One region of the Streptomyces sp. NPDC013317 genome, then DNA from elsewhere that is predicted to be linked to it. Evidence: riboswitches for the same ligand, from Rfam matches in the RefSeq annotation. Region 1 holds a riboswitch; each other region holds the start of a gene.
What was found. Region 1 has a riboswitch for cobalamin ahead of ACZ3IJ_RS07210 (ribonucleoside-diphosphate reductase subunit alpha). Riboswitches for the same ligand answer to the same signal wherever they lie in the genome.
Positions count from the first base shown of each region.

Region 2: it holds a riboswitch for cobalamin, as region 1 does, so the genes downstream of both, ACZ3IJ_RS29680 (ABC transporter substrate-binding protein) here and ACZ3IJ_RS07210 (ribonucleoside-diphosphate reductase subunit alpha) in region 1, are expected to answer to the same signal.
Region 3: it holds a riboswitch for cobalamin, as region 1 does, so the genes downstream of both, ACZ3IJ_RS11850 (energy-coupling factor ABC transporter permease) here and ACZ3IJ_RS07210 (ribonucleoside-diphosphate reductase subunit alpha) in region 1, are expected to answer to the same signal.
Region 4: it holds a riboswitch for cobalamin, as region 1 does, so the genes downstream of both, cobN (cobaltochelatase subunit CobN) here and ACZ3IJ_RS07210 (ribonucleoside-diphosphate reductase subunit alpha) in region 1, are expected to answer to the same signal.

Region 1 is NZ_JBVHDX010000002.1:545,859-550,477, reverse strand. Features, by position in the region: gene ACZ3IJ_RS07215 (ribonucleotide-diphosphate reductase subunit beta) at 1-295, opposite strand, end outside; gene ACZ3IJ_RS07210 (ribonucleoside-diphosphate reductase subunit alpha) at 295-2,658, opposite strand; cobalamin riboswitch at 2,788-2,935, opposite strand; gene ACZ3IJ_RS07205 (GNAT family N-acetyltransferase) at 2,968-3,471, opposite strand; gene mctP (monocarboxylate uptake permease MctP) at 3,555-4,619, opposite strand, start outside.
Region 2 is NZ_JBVHDX010000014.1:103,796-108,414, reverse strand. Features, by position in the region: gene ACZ3IJ_RS29690 (ABC transporter ATP-binding protein) at 1-517, opposite strand, end outside; gene ACZ3IJ_RS29685 (FecCD family ABC transporter permease) at 514-1,623, opposite strand; gene ACZ3IJ_RS29680 (ABC transporter substrate-binding protein) at 1,620-2,594, opposite strand; adenosylcobalamin (AdoCbl) riboswitch at 2,603-2,753, opposite strand; gene ACZ3IJ_RS29675 (M67 family metallopeptidase) at 2,761-3,189, opposite strand; gene ACZ3IJ_RS29670 (amino acid permease) at 3,266-4,619, opposite strand, start outside.
Region 3 is NZ_JBVHDX010000003.1:674,585-679,203, forward strand. Features, by position in the region: gene ACZ3IJ_RS11830 (carboxylate-amine ligase) at 1-56, opposite strand, end outside; gene dhaK (dihydroxyacetone kinase subunit DhaK) at 566-1,558, shown strand; gene dhaL (dihydroxyacetone kinase subunit DhaL) at 1,565-2,179, shown strand; gene ACZ3IJ_RS11845 (PTS-dependent dihydroxyacetone kinase phosphotransferase subunit DhaM) at 2,176-2,589, shown strand; cobalamin riboswitch at 2,703-2,898, shown strand; gene ACZ3IJ_RS11850 (energy-coupling factor ABC transporter permease) at 2,928-3,626, shown strand; gene ACZ3IJ_RS11855 (energy-coupling factor ABC transporter substrate-binding protein) at 3,626-4,027, shown strand; gene cbiQ (cobalt ECF transporter T component CbiQ) at 4,034-4,619, shown strand, end outside.
Region 4 is NZ_JBVHDX010000008.1:264,074-268,692, forward strand. Features, by position in the region: gene cobN (cobaltochelatase subunit CobN) at 1-2,767, opposite strand, end outside; cobalamin riboswitch at 2,807-2,941, opposite strand; gene ACZ3IJ_RS22295 (cobalamin biosynthesis protein CobG) at 2,987-4,402, shown strand; gene ACZ3IJ_RS22300 (precorrin-8X methylmutase) at 4,417-4,619, shown strand, end outside.

The DNA.
Region 1 (4,619 bases):
GCGAGAGGTACAGGCGCGCCTCGGGGGAGTTGATGTGCTTGTACAGCGTCAGCACGAGGTTGTTGGCGACGATCGAGTCACCGGTGGCGAAGAACGCCACCAGCCGGCCGATCATGTGCTGCTCACCGGGCGTCAGCTTGGCGAGGTCGGCGACGTCCGAGTGGAGGTCGACCTCCTCCACCGTCCACGTGTTCTTGATCGCGTCCCGGTAGCGCTCGTAGAAGTCCGGGTAGCGCATCGGACGCAGGGTCAGCTCGAAGCCCGGGTCGAGAAGGTTCTTGTCGGAAGAGCTCATTACTGGCAGGCCTCGCAGGACTCGGGGTTTTCGAGGGAGCAGGCGACGGCCTCTTCGGGGGTCGCCTGGACGGGGATGGGCGCGGAGGCCTGGGCCGCGCGGGCGATCCGGGTCGCCGGGCGGGAGCGCAGGTAGTACGTCGTCTTCAGGCCCTGCTTCCAGGCGTACGCGTACATCGACGACAGCTTGCCGATCGTCGGCGTCTCCAGGAACAGGTTCAGGGACTGCGACTGGTCGAGGAACGGCGTGCGGGCCGCCGCCATGTCGATCAGACCGCGCTGCGGGATCTCCCACGCCGTCCGGTACAGCTCGCGCACCTCGGCCGGGACCCAGGTGAAGCCGGCCACCGAGCCGTTGGACTCGCGCAGCGCCTCACGGGTCTGCGCGTCCCACACGCCGAGCTTCTTCAGCTCCTCCACCAGGTACGAGTTGACCTGGAGGAACTCGCCCGAGAGCGTCTCGCGCTTGAACAGGTTGGAGACCTGCGGCTCGATGCACTCGTACACGCCCGCGATCGAGGCGATCGTCGCCGTCGGCGCGATGGCGAGCAGCAGGCTGTTGCGCATGCCGACCGCGGCGATCCGCTCGCGCAGCGCCGTCCAGCGCTCGGGCCAGTTGAGCTCCACGTCGTAGTGGTCGGGGTGCAGGACACCGCGGGCCGCGCGGGTCTTGTCCCAGGCCGGCACCGGCCCGTTGCGCTCGGCGAGGTCGGCGGACGCCTCGTACGCGGCGAGCATGATCCGCTCGGCGATGCGGGTCGACAGCGCGCGAGCCTCGGGGGAGTCGAAGGGCAGCTTGAGCTGGAAGAAGACGTCCTGGAGGCCCATCGCGCCCAGGCCGACCGGGCGCCAGCGGGCGTTGGAGCGGCCCGCCTGCTCGGTCGGGTAGAAGTTGATGTCGACGACCCGGTCGAGGAAGGTGACGGCCGTACGGACGGTCGCGTCGAGCCGCTCCCAGTCGATGTCCGAACCGACCACGAACGCGCCGAGGTTGACCGAGCCCAGGTTGCAGACGGCCGTCTCGCCGTCGTCCGTGACCTCCAGGATCTCCGTGCAGAGATTGGAGGAGTGGACGGTGTGGCCCGGCTCGGCGGTCTGGTTGGCCGTACGGTTCGAGGCGTCCTTGAAGGTCATCCAACCGTTGCCGGTCTGGGCCAGGGTCCGCATCATCCGGCCGTACAGGTCACGGGCCGGCATGGTCTTGCGGGCCAGGCCCTTCGCCTCGGCGGCGCGGTACGCGGCGTCGAACTCCTCGCCCCACAGGTCGACGAGCTCGGGCACGTCAGCCGGGGAGAAGAGCGACCACTCGGCGTCCGCGTTGACCCGGCGCATGAACTCGTCCGGGATCCAGTGCGCCAGGTTCAGGTTGTGCGTACGCCGGGCGTCCTCACCGGTGTTGTCACGGAGCTCCAGGAACTCCTCGATGTCCGCGTGCCAGGTCTCCAGGTAGACCGCGGCCGCGCCCTTGCGCCGTCCGCCCTGGTTCACGGCCGCCACCGAGGCGTCCAGTGTCTTCAGGAACGGCACGATGCCGTTGGAGTGCCCGTTGGTGCCGCGGATCAGCGAACCGCGGGCGCGGATGCGGGAGTACGACAGGCCGATGCCGCCCGCGTGCTTCGAGAGCCGCGCGACCTGGTGGTACCGGTCGTAGATGGAGTCCAGCTCGTCCAGCGGGGAGTCGAGGAGGTAGCAGGACGACATCTGCGGGTGGCGGGTGCCGGAGTTGAAGAGTGTGGGGGAGGAGGGCAGGTAGTCGAGCCGGCTCATCAGCCCGTACAGCGCGGCGACCTCGTCGAGCGCGCGGGTGGAGTCGTCCTCGGCGAGGCCGCAGGCGACGCGCAGCATGAAGTGCTGCGGGGTCTCGATCACCTGGCGGGTGATCGGGTGACGCAGCAGATAGCGCGAGTAGAGGGTCCGCAGACCGAAGTAGCCGAAGCGGTCGTCCGCGTCCGCGTCGATGAGCGCGTCGAGCCGCTCGGAGTGCCGCCGGACGAACTCGGCCGTACGGTCGGCGATCAGGCCCTCGCGGTGACCGACGGTGACGGACGACGAGAAGGTGACCGAGCCCTGCGAGGCCGCCTCGTCGGCGATGGTGATCGTGAGCAGCCGGGCGGCGAGCCGTGAGTACGCCGGGTCCTCGGCGATCAGACCCGCCGCCGCCTCCGTGGCCAGCTCGCGCAGCTCCGCCTCGTCCGAACCGGCGTTGCGGCCGCGCAGCGCGGCGGCGGCGACCTTGCCGGGGTCGGTGTCGGTGAGGTCGGCGGTGAGGTCGGTCAGGGTCCGCAGAAGCACGGTCCCGGGTCCGTCGCTCTCGTTGCCGTCGCTCTCGATCGCTGCGGCCGGATCGGCGGGCGCGATGGTCACGTGGGGCTCTCCCTCGCTCGGCTCGGGGCCGGCGGAGGGAGGCGGGCGGCGGCCGCACCCGTGGACAGGGGAGGGCCGCGCCACGGCCCACTCCGCGAGGCCCGGACGTCTGTGGCACCCGGAACGGAAGGACCGGGCGCGCCGTCCGCAGGTCTTCGGACTCGGTCCGCGTGCGCAAGCACGCAGAAACCACACCGTTGCGGGACAGTTCCGGATTTCCACCGGATTCCCCTGCGAGGACAGCGAGGATGAGCATACATGTGGGGGGCGCTCCTCGAAGCACCCCCCACATGTTGTGTCGTTGGCGAGTCAGAGCTCCAAGGCGTAGGTGAGCAGGGGGTCCATGTCGGCGAGCGGACTCCAGTCCCGGCCGGGCGTGCGGACGAAGCCCGTTCGCTCGTACATCCGGTGCGCGGCGGCCATCCGGGCCTGGGTGGAGAGCACCACGCGACGGCATCCCCCGGTCTCCCGCGCCCGCTCCACACAGGCCCGTACGAGCGCCTCGCCGACGCCCCGGCCCCGCGCCTCCTTCGCCACGGCGAGCATCCGGAACTCGGCCTCGCCCTCGCCCGCGATGTCGGCCCACTCCTCACCGCCCCGGGCGAAGGTCACCCCGCCGAGGACGGTGCCCGTGCGGTCCACCGCCACCAGCACCTCCGCCTCCGCGACCCGCCGGGGCACGTCCCGCAGCAGGTGGAGGTAGTCGTCCGCCTCGCCGAAGTCGAGGTGTCCGTCGTCGAGGTAGGCGCGCGCGGTGATGTCGCCGAGGGTCTCGTGCTCCTCGGGCCGTACCGCTCTGATGGTGAAGTCCATGGAGGGAAGTCTGCCTCGGGGGCACACGGAAGGGCCCGGGATTTCCTCGCGGAGACCCCGGGCCCTTCGCCGTACCGGAACGGTCAGTGACCGGCGCCGACCTTGGGCAGCGGCTTCACGCCCGCGTCGCCCGCGTCCGCCGTGTAGTCCGACGGAGAGGTCTCGTCGACGCCCTCGGGCGCCTTCACGGCCTTCAGGACGAAGGTCAGGACGACGGTGACGATCACGTTGATCACGAAGGCGGTGAGACCGATGTAGCCGATCTCGCCGATGCCCGGGATCTCGGCGGACGAGCCGCCGAAGTGCTTCTGGGTCGGGCTGGCCACGCCGTACGCCGCCGCCGTGCCGTAGACCATGCCGACGGCCCAGCCGGCGAGCAGTGCCCAGCGGTGGAACCAGCGCGTGAACAGGCCGCCGACCAGCGCCGGGAGGGTCTGCAGGATCCAGATGCCGCCGAGCAGCTGGAAGTTGATCGCGACCGTCTTGTCCATGGTGAGGACGAAGGCGAGCGCGCCGACCTTGACGAGCAGCGACACCAGCTTGGAGACCTTGGTCTCCTGCTCCGGTGTGGCGTCCGGCTTCAGGAAGTCCTTGTAGATGTTGCGGGTGAAGAGGTTGGCGGCGGCGATCGACATGATCGCGGCCGGCACCAGCGCGCCGATGCCGATGGCCGCGAAGGCCACGCCCGCGAACCAGTCGGGGAACATGTTCTCGAAGAGCTGCGGGATCGCGAGCTGGCCGTTGGAGACCTTGACCCCGGCGGCGATCGCCATGAAGCCGAGCAGCGCCAGCAGCCCCAGCATCAGCGAGTAGAGCGGCAGGATCGTGGTGTTGCGGCGGATCACGTCACGGCTGCGCGAGGAGAGCGTCGCCGTGATCGAGTGCGGGTACATGAAGAGCGCGAGCGCCGAGCCGAGCGCCAGCGTCGCGTAGCCCCACTGGCCCATCTCGCCCGGCACCAGCGCACCGCGCGGCTTGTCGGTCGCCGGGTTGATCGTCGCGTACGCCTCGCCGGCCTTGGCGAAGATCTCGTCGAAGCCGCCGAGCTTGATCGGGATGTAGATGATCGCCACCGCGATGACGATGTAGATCAGGGTGTCCTTGACGAAGGCGATGAGCGCCGGGGCGCGCAGACCCGAGGAGTACGT
Region 2 (4,619 bases), on a different contig from region 1:
CGAGCTGGTAGCGGATGTCGAGGTGGTTGGTGGGCTCGTCCAGGACGAGCAGCGCCGGCTCCTGGACGAGGGTACGGGCGACGAGGGCGCGCTGGCGTTCGCCGCCGGAAAGGGTGGGGTAGGGCCGGTCGGCCAGCTCGGCGATGCCGACCCGGGCCAGGGCGCTCTCGGCGCGGGCCAGGTCGGAGGCGTCGTCGCCCTCCCAGAAGCGCTTGTGCGGGGAGCGGCCGAGGGCGACGAGCTCGCGGACGGTCAGCTCGAACTCGGTGGCGCCCTCCTGCGGGACGACTCCGATCCGGCGGGCGCGCGCCCTGGGGCCGAGGGCGGTCAGGTCGTCGCCGTCGAGGAGGGCGCGGCCCGCGGTGGGGGTGAGGGTGCCGTAGACGCAGCGCAGGAGGGTGGTCTTGCCGCTGCCGTTGGGGCCGACGAGCCCGACGGTCTCGCCGGGGCGGGCGGTGAGGTCGGCGTCGCGCAGTCGCGTCCCGTACGAGAGTCGCTGGAGGCGCAGTTCGGTCATACCGGGCTCCCTTCCGCGCGGCGGCGCATGAGCCAGAGGAAGAACGGACCGCCGGTGAGGGCGGTGAGGACGCCGACGGGGATGTCCTGGGGCGCGGCGACGGTACGGGCGGCGAGGTCGGCGAGGATCAGGGCGAGCGCGCCGCCGAGCGCGGCGACCGGCAGGAGGCGGCGGTGCGGCGCGCCGACGGCCATGCGGGCGGCGTGCGGGACCATCAGGCCGACGAAGCCGACGGCTCCGCTGACGGAGACCATGACGGCGGTGACGAGGGAGGCCAGGACGAAGACGACGGCGCGGAAGCGGGCGGTGTCCAGGCCGAGGACGGTCGCGCCCTCCTCGCCGACGAGGAGCAGGTCCAGGGGGCGGGCGAGGGTGAGCAGGGCGGCGACGCCGAGGACGAGGACGGCGGCGGGCAGGGCGAGGGTGTCCCAGCGGGCGCTGCCGAGGCCGCCGAGGGACCAGAACATCGCCTCCTGGAAGTGTTCGGGGCGGCCCGCGAGGACGAGGAGCAGGGTGGTCAGCGCGGAGAGGATGTACGAGACGGCGACGCCGGCGAGGACGAGCCGGGAGCCGGTCATCGTGGAGCCGCGGCGGGCGAGCGCGTAGACGAGGACCAGGGCGAGCAGGGCGCCGGCGAAGGCCCCGGCGGGCATGGCGACGGTGGTGGTGATCCCGCCGCCGACGCCGAGGACGAGCACGAGGACGGCCCCGGTGGACGCTCCCGAGGAGATGCCCAGGAGGAAGGGGTCGGCGAGGCGGTTGCGGACGAGGGCCTGGAGGACGGCGCCGACGACGGCGAGCCCGGCGCCGACGACCGCGCCGAGCAGGACGCGCGGCAGCCGGACGTCGAGCACGATCGTGCGGTACGGGGAGGGGGCGGCGCGGCCGGTGAGGATCTCGGTGACCGCGCCCACGGGTATCCGTACCGACCCGAGTGCGACCCCGGCGACGACGGCTGCCGCGAGCGCGGCGACCAGCCCCCCGAGGACGAGTGCGAACCGCCCGCGCCCGGCCGGCGCCGGAGCGGCCGGGGCCCGGCCCTCGGGGGCCGTGTCCCGTTCCGCTCCGGCGGCCGGGGACGGGGGCGGGGACGAGGTGGCGGTCATCGGGTCGGGTGGAGCTGGGTGGCGAGCTTCTCGATCGCCGCGGGGACCCGGACACCGAGGACGGCGTCGGAGAGCGGCAGGACGGCGAAGCGGCGGTTCTTGACCGCCGGGACGTCCTGGAGGGCCGGGTCGTCGAGGAGGCGCTTCTTCTTCTGTTCGACGGTCGTGGAGCCGTAGTCGTAGATGACGATCACCTCCGGCTTGCGGGCGACGACCTGCTCCCAGGTCGCGTCCCCGAAGGGCTTGCCGAGGTCGGCGAAGACGTTCCGGCCGCCCGCGAGGGAGATCAGCTCGTTGCCGATTCCCTTGCCTCCGGCGGTGAACGCGGTCTTGTCGCCGCTGTCGTAGACGAACACCGGGACAGGGGTGACCCCGTCGAGCCTCTGCCCGGTCGCCGTGACCGTCTTCTTCGCCCCGGCCGTCCACTCCGTGCCGCGTTCGGGGACGCCGAAGGTCCGGGCCACCTCGTCGACCTCGCGGTACAGGTCGGCGAGGGAGGAGGCGCCGGAGGGGCAGTACTCCATGTTCAGGCGGGTGTTGACGCCCGCCGCCTTCAGGTCGTCCCGGGCGCGTCCGGCCTTCGCGTCGAAGGCGCTGGAGTAGCCGCCGTAGACGAAGTCGGGGTTCGCGGCGAGCAGGGCCTCCTTGGAGGGGTACTCCTTGGCGAGGACCGGCAATGAGTCGTACGCCTTCTTGTACGCGGGCAGGATCCGGTCGTCGAGGTAGGCCGTGCCGACGAGGGACTTCTCCAGGCCGAGGGCGAGCATCACCTCGGTGACGTGCTGGTTCATGGTGACGACCCGCTGCGGCGGTGCCTGGTAGGTCGTCTTCACACCGCAGTTGGAGACGGTGTACGGGAACCCCGGTGCGGCCTTGGCGGCGGGGGCGTCCTTCTCAGCGGGGGCCGCGCAGGCCGCGAGCAGCGGGACGAGGGCGGCGGCGGGCAGCAGGGTACGACGGGGCCAGGTCATGGCGGACGAGCCTCCTCCGGGGATTTCCACGTCCCCAGTCGGTGGTGAGAGGCGGCAGGTCAGTTCCTGGCTTCCGGCCCCCGGAGGGGCCGGTCACAGTGGCGGGACCGTGCCGGATTCGCACCGGCTTCCTGGGTCCTGCCGCCCTGATGGTCGCGTCAGTGTCTCAGACGCCGTACTCCTCGACGACCTTCACGTCCTCCTCGGTCACGACGCCCTCGACGATCCGGTAGGAGCGGAACTGGAAGGGGCCCGCGCCGTCGGTGTCGGCGGTGGAGACGAGGACGTAGTGCGCGCCGGGCTCGTTGGCGTACGTGATGTCGGTACGGGACGGGTAGGCCTCGGTGGCGGTGTGCGAGTGGTAGACGATCACGGGCTCCTCGTCCCGGTCGTCCATCTCGCGGTAGAGCTTGAGGAGGTCGGCGGAGTCGAACTCGTAGAACGTGGGCGAGCGCGCCGCGTTCAGCATCGGGATGAACCGCTCGGGGCGGCCGCTGCCGGCGGGACCCGCGACCACGCCGCAGGCCTCGTCGGGGTGGTCCGCGCGGGAGTGTTCCACGATCTGGTCGTACAGGGCCCGGGTGATGGTCAGCATGTCCGACAGGATAAGCAGAGGGGCCGCTCCGTACCGAGGAGTGGTACGGAGCGGCCCGAATGCTGGACAGGCCGGGTCAGGAGCGCTTGGCGAAGGCCGCGCCCTCCGGGTTGCGGGCCTTCAGGACCAGGTAGGAGACCCCGAGGATCAGGCCCCACAGCGGCGCGCAGTAGAGCGAGATCCGGGCGTCCTTGTCGATGCCCATCAGCACGATGACCATGCCGATGAAGGCGAGGGCGAAGAGGCTGCACCAGATGCCGCCGGGCGCCTTGAAGGACGACTGGGGCAGCTCGCCGCGGTCGGCCTTGCGACGGAAGCGGACCTGGCAGACCAGGATCATGATCCAGGCCCACATGCCGGAGATGGTGGCGAAGGAGACGACGTAGTTGAAGGCGTCGCCGGGCCACTGGTAGTTGATCCAGACGCCCACCATCATCAGGCCGGCCGAGAACGAGGTGCCGACCAGCGGCAGACCGTTCTTGGTGAGCTTGGTGAAGAACTTCGGGCCCTGGCCGTTGAGCGCGAGGTCGCGCAGCATGCGGCCGGTGGAGTACATGCCCGAGTTGCAGGAGGAGAGCGCGGCGGTCAGGACGACGAAGTTCACGATCGCGGCGCCGACGCCGAGGCCCATCTTCTCGAAGGCCGCGACGAACGGGGATACGCCCGGCTGGAAGTGGGTCCACGGGACGACCGACAGGATCATGATCAGCGCGCCGACGTAGAAGACGGCGATGCGCCACGGCACGGTGTTGATGGCCTTGGGCAGGACGGTCTTCGGGTCCTTGGACTCGCCCGCCGTGACGCCGACCAGCTCGACGGCGAGGAAGGCGAACATGACCATCTGCAGGGTCATCAGGGTGGAGCCGATGCCCTTGGGGAAGAAGCCGCCCTCGGACCACAGCAGGGTCATGGAGGCGGTGTCACCGGCGTCGGAGAAGCCGATGGTGAGGATGCCGGCGCAGATGAGGATCATGCCGACGATCGCGGTGACCTTGACCATCGAGAACCAGAACTCGAGCTCGCCGAAGAGCTTGACGGAGATCAGGTTCGCGAGGAACAGCACGACCGTGAAGATCAGGGCGAACACCCATTGCGGCTGATTGAGCACGCCGTCGGTGTTCTTGGTCCAGTACTGCATGTACTCGGAGGCGGCGGTCACTTCGGTGATGCCGGTGACGACCCAGAAGAGCCAGTACGTCCAGCCGGTCACGAAGCCCGCGAAGGGGCCGATGAACTCCCGCGCGTACTCCGAGAAGGAGCCGGACACGGGGCGGTACATGAGGAGCTCGCCGAGCGCCCGCATGATGAAGAAGATGACGAGGCCCGCGATGGCGTACGCGAGGATCAGGCTGGGCCCCGCTTTGGAGATGCCCTTGCCCGCGCCCAGGAAGAGGCCCGTGCCGATGGCGCCGCCGATCGCGATCATCTGG
Region 3 (4,619 bases), on a different contig from region 1:
CCGCTCTCGACATCGATCACATGGAACTCTTCTTCGACACCCATCCGGACGACCACTGCGCCTCCTGTGCGAGATCGACGATCGTCGGGCCGGCTGATCGCCCTGACCGGCGGCCCTGCCCGGTCCTGCAGTGCGACTGCCCCATCGGGGCCGACCTAAGCACAGGCCGCTCACCTGTCACACCAGCCGCTCAATCGGGCGCGGGCGGCGAGGGAGCCGGACATGCCGGAAGGGCGGCTGCCCTACGGAGATTCGGCCGGCATCACGGCTCTGGCGATCGTCGAACCGCGGTCCGAGGGGACCCGACACAGCTCGCCGAAAAGCGCCGCCCGCCGGGGGAACGGGTCCACCCGACGAGGTAGAGGATCGGCCCGCAAGCTCTTCCATCCCTCCGGACACAGTGTGGTTGCCGTGGCATTCACGGGGGGCCGTCGCACCCCAGCCTACCCTTGGCAGGTGCTGCCCGCGCCGTAGCGCGGTGCCGGCGGCGGCGACCGGCACGTGTGGGCGCGAGCGGAACGGAGCAGGCTCAGCGGATCGACCGTCATCGCTTCAGGAGGTACCCATGAGGATGTTGATCAACGTTCCGGAGACCGTCGTCGCCGATGCCCTGCGCGGGATGGCCGCCGCGCATCCCGAACTCACCGTCGACGTCGAGAACCGCGTCGTACTGCGGCGTGACGCTCCGGTCGCCGGGAAGGTGGGGCTGGTGTCCGGGGGCGGGTCCGGGCACGAACCCCTCCACGGGGGCTTCGTGGGGCCCGGGATGCTGGCGGCCGCCTGCCCCGGAGAGGTGTTCACGTCGCCCGTCCCCGACCAGATGGTGCGCGCGGCCGCCGCGGTCGACAGCGGGGCCGGGGTGCTGTTCGTCGTCAAGAACTACACCGGTGACGTGCTCAACTTCGACATGGCCGCCGAACTCGCGGAGGACGAGGGCATCCAGGTCGCGAAGGTGCTCGTCGACGACGACGTGGCGGTGACGGACAGCCTGTACACCGCCGGCCGGCGCGGGACGGGGGCGACCCTCTTCGTGGAGAAGATCGCCGGTGCCGCCGCCGAGGAGGGTGCGCCGCTGGAGCGGGTGGAGGCGCTCGCCCGCCGCGTGAACGAACGGTCGCGGAGTTTCGGTGTGGCGCTGAGCGCCTGCACCACACCCGCCAAGGGCAGTCCCACTTTCGAACTACCGCAAGGTGAGCTGGAGTTGGGGATCGGAATCCATGGGGAGCCGGGACGGGAGCGGCGGCCCATGATGACCTCGGGCGAGATCGCGGACGTCGCCGTCGACGCCGTCCTGGAGGACCTGCGGCCGTCCGGTCCCGTCCTCGCCCTCGTGAACGGGATGGGCGCCACGCCACTGCTCGAACTGTACGGTTTCAACGCCGAGGTGCAGCGCGTGCTGGCCGAGCGCGGGGTGCCCGTCGCCCGCACGCTGGTCGGCAACTACGTGACCTCGCTCGACATGGCCGGCTGCTCGGTGACGCTCTGTCAGGCCGACGAGGAGCTGCTCCGGCTCTGGGACGCGCCCGTGCAGACGCCGGCGCTGCGCTGGGGCCGGTGAGCGGGGATGACCGAACCGGAGGAGTTCGACGCCGCGTTCTTCTGTCGCTGGCTGACCGGTGCCGCGGCGGTCGTCGACCGTGAGGCGGAGCGTCTCACCGAGCTCGACTCGGCGATCGGCGACGCGGACCACGGCGCCAATCTGAAGCGGGGGTTCGCCGCCGTGAGGGACATCCTGGAGAAGGATCCACCCGAGACTCCGGGGGCCGTACTCGTGGCCGCGGGGCGGCAGTTGATCTCCACGGTCGGGGGTGCGTCGGGGCCGCTGTACGGGACGCTGCTGCGGCGGACCGGCAAGGCGCTCGGGGATGCCGCATCGGTGACACGGGAGGACCTGGCCGCGGCGCTGGCCGCCGGGGTCGCCGCAGTCGCGCAGCTCGGCGGGGCCCAGGTCGGGGACAAGACCATGCTGGACGCGCTCACCCCCGCGGCCGAGGAGCTCGGCGACTCCTTCGCCGCGGCCCGGGACGCGGCCGAGCGCGGGGCGCTCGCGACCGTCCCGCTCCGGGCGCGCAAGGGCAGGGCGAGCTATCTGGGCGAACGCTCCGTCGGGCACCAGGACCCCGGGGCCACCTCGTCGGCCCTGCTGATCGCCGCGCTCGCGGAGGTGGCCGCCGCATGACGGGCCGGCAGGGCACGGTGGGCATCGTTCTCGTCTCGCACAGCGCGGCCGTGGCCGACGCGGTCGCCGCCCTGGCCCAGGGGCTCGCGGGCGGCGGGGCGACCGCTCCCGTCGCCGCGGCCGGAGGCACTCCCGACGGGGGTCTCGGCACGAGTTCCGAGCGGATCGTCGAGGCGGCGAACGCGGTCGACGGGGGCGCCGGAGTGGCCCTGCTCGTCGACCTCGGCAGCGCCGTCCTGACCGTCAAGGCGCTCCTCGCCGAGGAGGACGAGCTTCCGGACGGCTCACGGCTCGTGGACGCCCCCTTCGTCGAGGGCGCCGTCGCCGCGCTCGTCACGGCGAGCGCCGGCGGGGACCTGGACGCGGTGGTGGCGGCGGCCTCGGAGGCGTACGCGTACCGGAAGGAGTGAGGCGGGGGCGCGGGAGGCGTGCACAGGGGCGACAGGGGTGCGTGGGGCGCGCGGGAGATCCGTCACACACCGTCCGCGGCGCCTCCCGTGTTGTGATGTACCTGGTCAACCCACTAATGTCACAGCGCCTTGGTGTACGGGAAACCGGTGCGGTACCGGTGCGGCCCTCGCCACTGTGATCGGGAAGTCCGGCTCCATCCCTCCGGGGAAGCCACTGGACCGCCGCGGGAGACCGCGGGGGTGTGGGAAGGCGGAGCCGCGGCGGCATGACCCGTCAGCCAGGAGACCGGCCAAGGTGCGTTGTCCATCCACGAGGTGCTGGAGAGGGTCTCCCAACCATGCATATAGCCGAGGGGTATCTGCCCCCTGTGCACGCGGCCGCCTGGGGCGTCGCGTCCGCTCCCTTCGTCGTCCACGGTGTCCGCGCGCTGACCCGTGAGGTCAAGGCCAACCCCGAGTCCACCCTGTTGCTCGGTGCGTCCGGTGCGTTCACCTTCGTTCTGTCCGCGCTCAAGATCCCGTCGGTGACGGGCAGTTGCTCGCACCCGACCGGCACGGGCCTCGGCGCGATCCTGTTCCGGCCGCCGGTGATGGCGGTCCTGGGCACGATCACCCTGCTGTTCCAGGCACTGCTGCTCGCCCACGGCGGGCTCACCACGCTCGGTGCCAACGTCTTCTCCATGGCGATCGTCGGGCCGTGGGCCGGTTTCGGTACGTACTGGCTGCTTCGCCGCTTCGACGTCCCGCTCATGGTGAGCGTGTTCTTCGGCGCGTTCGTCGCCGACCTGTCGACGTACTGCGTGACCAGCGTCCAGCTCGCGCTGGCGTTCCCGGACCCGGGCAGCGGTGTGCTCGGCGCGCTGGCCAAGTTCGGTGGCATCTTCGCCGTCACGCAGCTGCCGCTCGCCGTCAGCGAGGGCCTGCTGACGGTGCTGGTCATGCGGCTGCTCACGCAGTCCAGCAAGGCGGACCTGACCCGCCTCGGGGTGCTGCTCCCGTCCCGTAAGAAGAACGAGAAAGCGGAGGCGAGCGCCTGATGAGCCGGAACGCGAAGATCAACGCACTGCTCCTGCTCGTCGTCGGAGCGCTGGCCGTCCTCCCGCTGGTCCTGGGACTGGGCGACCACAAGGAGGAGCCGTTCACCGGCGCCGACGGTGAGGCAGAGACGGCGATCACGGAGATCGACCCGGACTACGAGCCGTGGTTCTCCCCGCTGTACGAACCCCCGTCCGGCGAGATCGAGTCGGCGCTCTTCTCCCTGCAGGCTGCGCTCGGCGCCGGAGTGCTCGCCTACTACTTCGGCCTGCACAAGGGTCGCAGGCAGGGCGAGGCCCGCGCGCTCGCGAAGTCGCCGAGGTCCGTGCCCGAGCCTGCTTCGGCGCCGGTGTCCACGGCCACGGCCACGGCCACGTCCACGTCCACGTCCGGCGACGAGTAGCCGCCGGTGCTGCCGATCGACGCGGCGGCGCACAGCAGTCGCTGGCGCCGCCGTCACCCGTGCGAGAAAGCGGCACTCGGCTTCGGTCTGACGCTCTGCGCGGTGTGCCTGCCGCCGTGGCCGGGTGCCGTGCTGGTCGCGGTGGCCACCCTGGCCGTCCTTCTCGGGCCGGCCGGGGTGCCGGGGCGCCAGTTGTGGCGCGCGTTCCGCATCCCGCTGGGCTTCTGTGTGACGGGAGCGGTCCCGCTGCTCCTCGAGGTGGGCGGGGACCGGGGCCTGGTGGCGCTCGCGCACGACGGGCCCGTGCACGCGGGCGAGTTGCTGCTGCGGACCTCGTCGGCGTCGCTGGGCGTGCTGCTGTTCGCCTTCACGACGCCCGTCTCGGACGTCCTGCCCCGGCTGGTGCGGGCCGGCGTGCCGGCGCCCGTGGTGGATGTGGCGCTCGTGATGTACCGGATCAGCTTCCTTCTTCTGGATGCGATGTCCAAGATCCGGCAGGCGCAGGCGGCCCGGCTCGGCCTGACCACGCGGGCGGCGACCTGGCGTTCCCTCGCCGGGCTCGGCGCCACGGCCTTCGTCCGCGCCTTCGACC
Region 4 (4,619 bases), on a different contig from region 1:
GAAGCCCGATGACGTGCGGGAAGGCGTCCCGGAAGAAGCCCGAGATGCGCAGCGTGACGTCGATGCGCGGGCGGCCCAGCTCCGCGAGCGGGATCGCCTCCAGGCCGTTGACGCGGCGCGAGGCGTCGTCCCAGGTGGGGCGGACGCCCAGCAGGGCGAGGGCCTCGGCCACGTCGTCGCCCGCCGTGCGCATCGCGCTCGTGCCCCACAGCGAGAGACCGACGGAGGTCGGCCACTCCCCGTTGTCGGAGCGGTAGCGCTCCAGGAGCGAGTCGGCGAGCGCCTGGCCGGTCTCCCACGCGAGGCGGGAGGGGACGGCCTTGGGGTCGACGGAGTAGAAGTTCCGGCCGGTCGGCAACACGTTGACCAGGCCGCGCAGCGGCGACCCGGAGGGCCCCGCCGGGACGAAGCCGCCGTTCAACGCATGGACGGCGTGGGCGAGTTCGTCGGTCGTGGCGGCGAGCCGCGGCACGACCTGCTCGCAGGCGAAGCGGAGGACGGCCTGGACGTCGGGACCGTACGCGGCGGCGACCGCCGGGACCGCGTCCACGGACCAGTCCGCCGCCTCCATCGCCTCGACCAGCTCGCGCGCCGTCGCCTCCGCCTCGTCGGCGGTGGTGCGGGTCGCGGCGGACTCGTCCAGGCCCAGGGCCTCACGGAGACCCGGCAGGGCCTGCGTGCCGCCCCAGATCTGCCGGGCGCGCAGGATCGAGAGCACCAGGTTCACGCGCTCGGGACCGGCCGGCGCCCCGCCGAGCACATGCAGACCGTCCCTGATCTGGGCGTCCTTGACCTCGCACAGCCAGCCGTCGACGTGCAGCAGGAAGTCGTCGAAGCCGTCGTCCTCCGGTCGGGCCTCCAGGCCCAGGTCGTGGTCGAGCTTCGCCGCCTGGATCAGCGTCCAGATCTGCGCGCGGATGGCGGGCAGCTTGGACGGGTCCATGGAGGAGATCTGCGCGTACTCGTCGAGCAGCTGCTCCAGGCGGGCGATGTCGCCGTACGAGTCGGCGCGGGCCATCGGCGGCACCAGGTGGTCGACCAGCGTCGCGTGCACGCGACGCTTGGCCTGCGTGCCCTCGCCCGGGTCGTTGACCAGGAACGGGTAGACCAGCGGGATGTCGCCGAGCGCCGCGTCCGGTCCGCAGGCGGCGGACAGGCCGGCGTTCTTGCCGGGCAGCCACTCCAGGTTGCCGTGCTTGCCGAGGTGGACCATCGCGTCGGCGCCGAAGCCGCCGTCCTCGGCGCGCGCCGCGATCCAGCGGTAGGCGGCCAGGTAGTGGTGGGACGGCGGGAGATCGGGGTCGTGGTAGATCGCGATCGGGTTCTCGCCGAAGCCGCGCGGCGGCTGGATGAGGACGAGGAGGTTCCCGCGCCGCAGGGCGGCGAGGACGATGTCGCCCTCGGGGTTGCGGGACCGGTCGAGGAACATCTCGCCGGGCGCCGGGCCCCAGTGCTCCTCGACGGCCTCGCGCAGCTCGGCCGGGAGGGTCGCGTACCAGCGGCGGTAGTCGGCGGCCGGGATGCGGACGGGGTTCTTCGCCAGCTGCTCCTCGGTCAGCCAGTCCTGGTCGTGGCCACCGGCCTCGATCAGGGCGTAGATCAGCTCGTCGCCGTCCCCGGAGACCAGCCCGGGGATCTCCTCGACCGGGCCGAAGTCGTACCCCTCCTCACGCAGGCGCCGCAGGAGCGCGACGGCGGAGGCGGGGGTGTCGAGGCCGACCGCGTTGCCGATCCGGGAGTGCTTGGTCGGGTACGCGGAGAGGACCAGCGCGAGCCTCTTCTCGGCGTTCGGGATGTGCCGCAGGCGGGCGTGGCGGACCGCGATCCCGGCGACGCGCGCGGCGCGCTCGGTGTCGGCGACGTACGCCGGAAGTCCGTCCTCGTCGATCTCCTTGAAGGAGAACGGGACGGTGATGAGCCGGCCGTCGAACTCGGGCACGGCGACCTGGCTCGCGGCGTCCAGCGGGGAGAGGCCCTCGTCGTTCTCCTCCCAGGCGGCGCGCGAGCCGGTGAGGCAGAGCGCCTGCAGGATCGGCACGTCGAGGGCGGCGAGCGCGCCCGCGTCCCAGGCGTCCTCGTCCCCGCCCGCCTGCGCCTCGGCGGGCTTGGTGCCGCCGGCCGCGAGGACGGTGGTGACGATCGCGTCGGCCGTACGAAGGGTGTCGAGCAGCTCCGGCTCGGGGGCGCGCAGGGAGGCGACGTACAGCGGCAGGGCACGCGCGCCCGCGTCCTCGATCGCCGCGCAGAGCGAGTCGACGAAGGCGGTGTTCCCGCTCATGTGGTGGGCGCGGTAGTAGAGCACGGCGACGGTCGGGCCGTCGGTGGCGCGCGCCTCCCGCTCCAGCGGGCCCCAGGTGGGCGCGGCGGCCGGGGCGTCGAAGCCGTGACCGGTGAGCAGCACGGTGTCGGAGAGGAACCGGGCCAGCTGCTCCAGGTTGGCCGGGCCGCCGTGCGCGAGGTAGGCGTGGGCCTCGGTGGCGACGCCGACAGGGACGGTGGAGGCCTCCATCAGCTGGGCGTCGGGAGCCTGTTCCCCGGAGAGCACGACCAGCGGCTTCTCCGTCGCCCGCAGGGCGTCCAGGCCGTCCTCCCAGGCGCGCAGACCGCCGAGGAGGCGTACGAGAACGAGGTCGGCGCCGTCCAGGAGCCCGGGCAGGTCGTCCAGGGCGAGGCGGGAGGGGTTGGCGAACCGGTACGCGACGGGGCCGCCGGCCGCGCGGGCGCTGAGCAGGTCGGTGTCGGAGTGCGACAGCAACAGAATTCGCATGCGTGCGCAGGCCTTCCTCGGGGTTGTCCGCGCCCCGGGTGGTCGTGTGGACGGCAGGAGTTCCTGACTCACCCGGCCCCTTCCGGGACCCGGCTCACAGTGGCGGGACCGCGCCGGATTCTCACCGGGCTTCCTCCCCGGGGTCCTGGGACCCCATGCCGATCTGCATAGTAGATCGTGCGCTCGGCGGCCCGGGGGGTCACCCGGATTCACGTGGGTATGCTCGCCGCCATGCCGCCCACCACGCCCCCTGCGCCCAACCAGGGCGAACCTCTCATACGGGACCGTGGCGACGCCTGCCCCGGGGCGCTCCGACTGCACCCCGCCGACGACGGTCGCCTGGCCCGACTGCGCCTGCCCGCAGGGTTGTTGACGTCTCGTCAGGTCCAGGTTCTGGCGTCGGCGGCGGAGTCCCTGGGCGACGGACGGGTGACGGTCACGTCCCGGGGGAACGTGGAGCTGCGGGGCCTCGGCGAGGGCTGCGGCGCGGAACTGGCGGACCGCCTGGCGGAGGCGGGCCTCCTCCCCTCGACCACCCACGAACGGGTCCGCAACATCGTCGCCTCCCCGGCGGCCACACTGGACGGACTCGGCCACGCGGACGTCCAGTTGTGGGCCCGCGAGCTGGACGCGCTGCTGTGCGCGACCCCCTGGACGGCGGCCCTCTCGGGCCGCTTCCTCTTCGCCCTGGACGACGGCCGCGGCGACGTGGCGGGGCTGGGCGGAGATGTGACCTTGATCGCAGAAGGCCCCCGGCCGGACGCCGACCGGACGGGCACGAGCCCGTCGCCCGGCGGAGCCACGGCGAGCGGGAGCGTCGGCCCCGCGCCGCGCGCCGCCGACGCCCTGCTGTGCGTCGGCGGACAGGCGTTCCGCGTCGCAGGTGCCGACGCGCCGCGAGCCGCGCTCGCCGCGGCCGACGCGTTCCTGCGGGCCGCACAGGACGCCGGAAACGGCGCGTGGCGCGTGAAGGAACTGCCGCGCTCCGGAGCGCCGGAAGCGGAAGCCACCGACGCCGCCGGCCCGAACGGGCTGCCGGGCGCCGACGGCCCGGAGGACGGGGCCGGCGCGGCGAACGCCGAGACCGGCCTCCTCGACCTCGCCGCCGCACTCGCGCGGGCCGGCGTCGACGCCCGCCCCGTCACCCCCGCACCGCCGCTGCCGCACCGCGCTCCGCCCGAGCCCGGAGCGCTCGGCGGGCGCGCGCTGCACGTGCTCGCGCCCCTCGGGCGGCTGACCGCCGCCCAACTCCGGGCGCTGTTGCCCGCCGACGAGGTGCGGCTCACGCCCTGGCGTGGTGCCGTCGTCGTCGGGGCCTCCCCCGAGCGACTGCCGGAGCTCGACGCGGCCGGCCTCATCACCCGGCCCGCCGACCCCTGGGTCGGCGTCGGCGCCTGCACCGGGCGCCCCGGCTGCGCCAAGTCCCTCGCGGACGTGCGCGCCGACGCCACTCCCGGCCGCGGCGGTCTCCCCGTCCACTTCTCCGGGTGCGAGCGTCGGTGCGGCCACCCGCAGGGCCGCGCCTGGGTCGACGTCGTCGCCACCGACGACGGCCACTACCTCGTGGACGGCCGCCCCACCCCCCGTACAGACCTTCCCCACGCCGTCGCGGCGGCCCGCACCCCAACGAGATGAGCGAGAGCAACAGGATGTTCGACTACGAGAAGGACGGCGCGGAGATCTACCGCCAGTCCTTTGCCACGATCCGCGCCGAAGCGGATCTGGCGGGTCTGCCCGCCGACGTCAGCCAGGTCGCGGTGCGCATGATCCACGCCTGCGGCATGGTCGACCTCGTCCGCGACCTCGCGTACTCGCCCGAGGTCGTCTCCCGCGCCCGCGCCGCCCTGCGCGC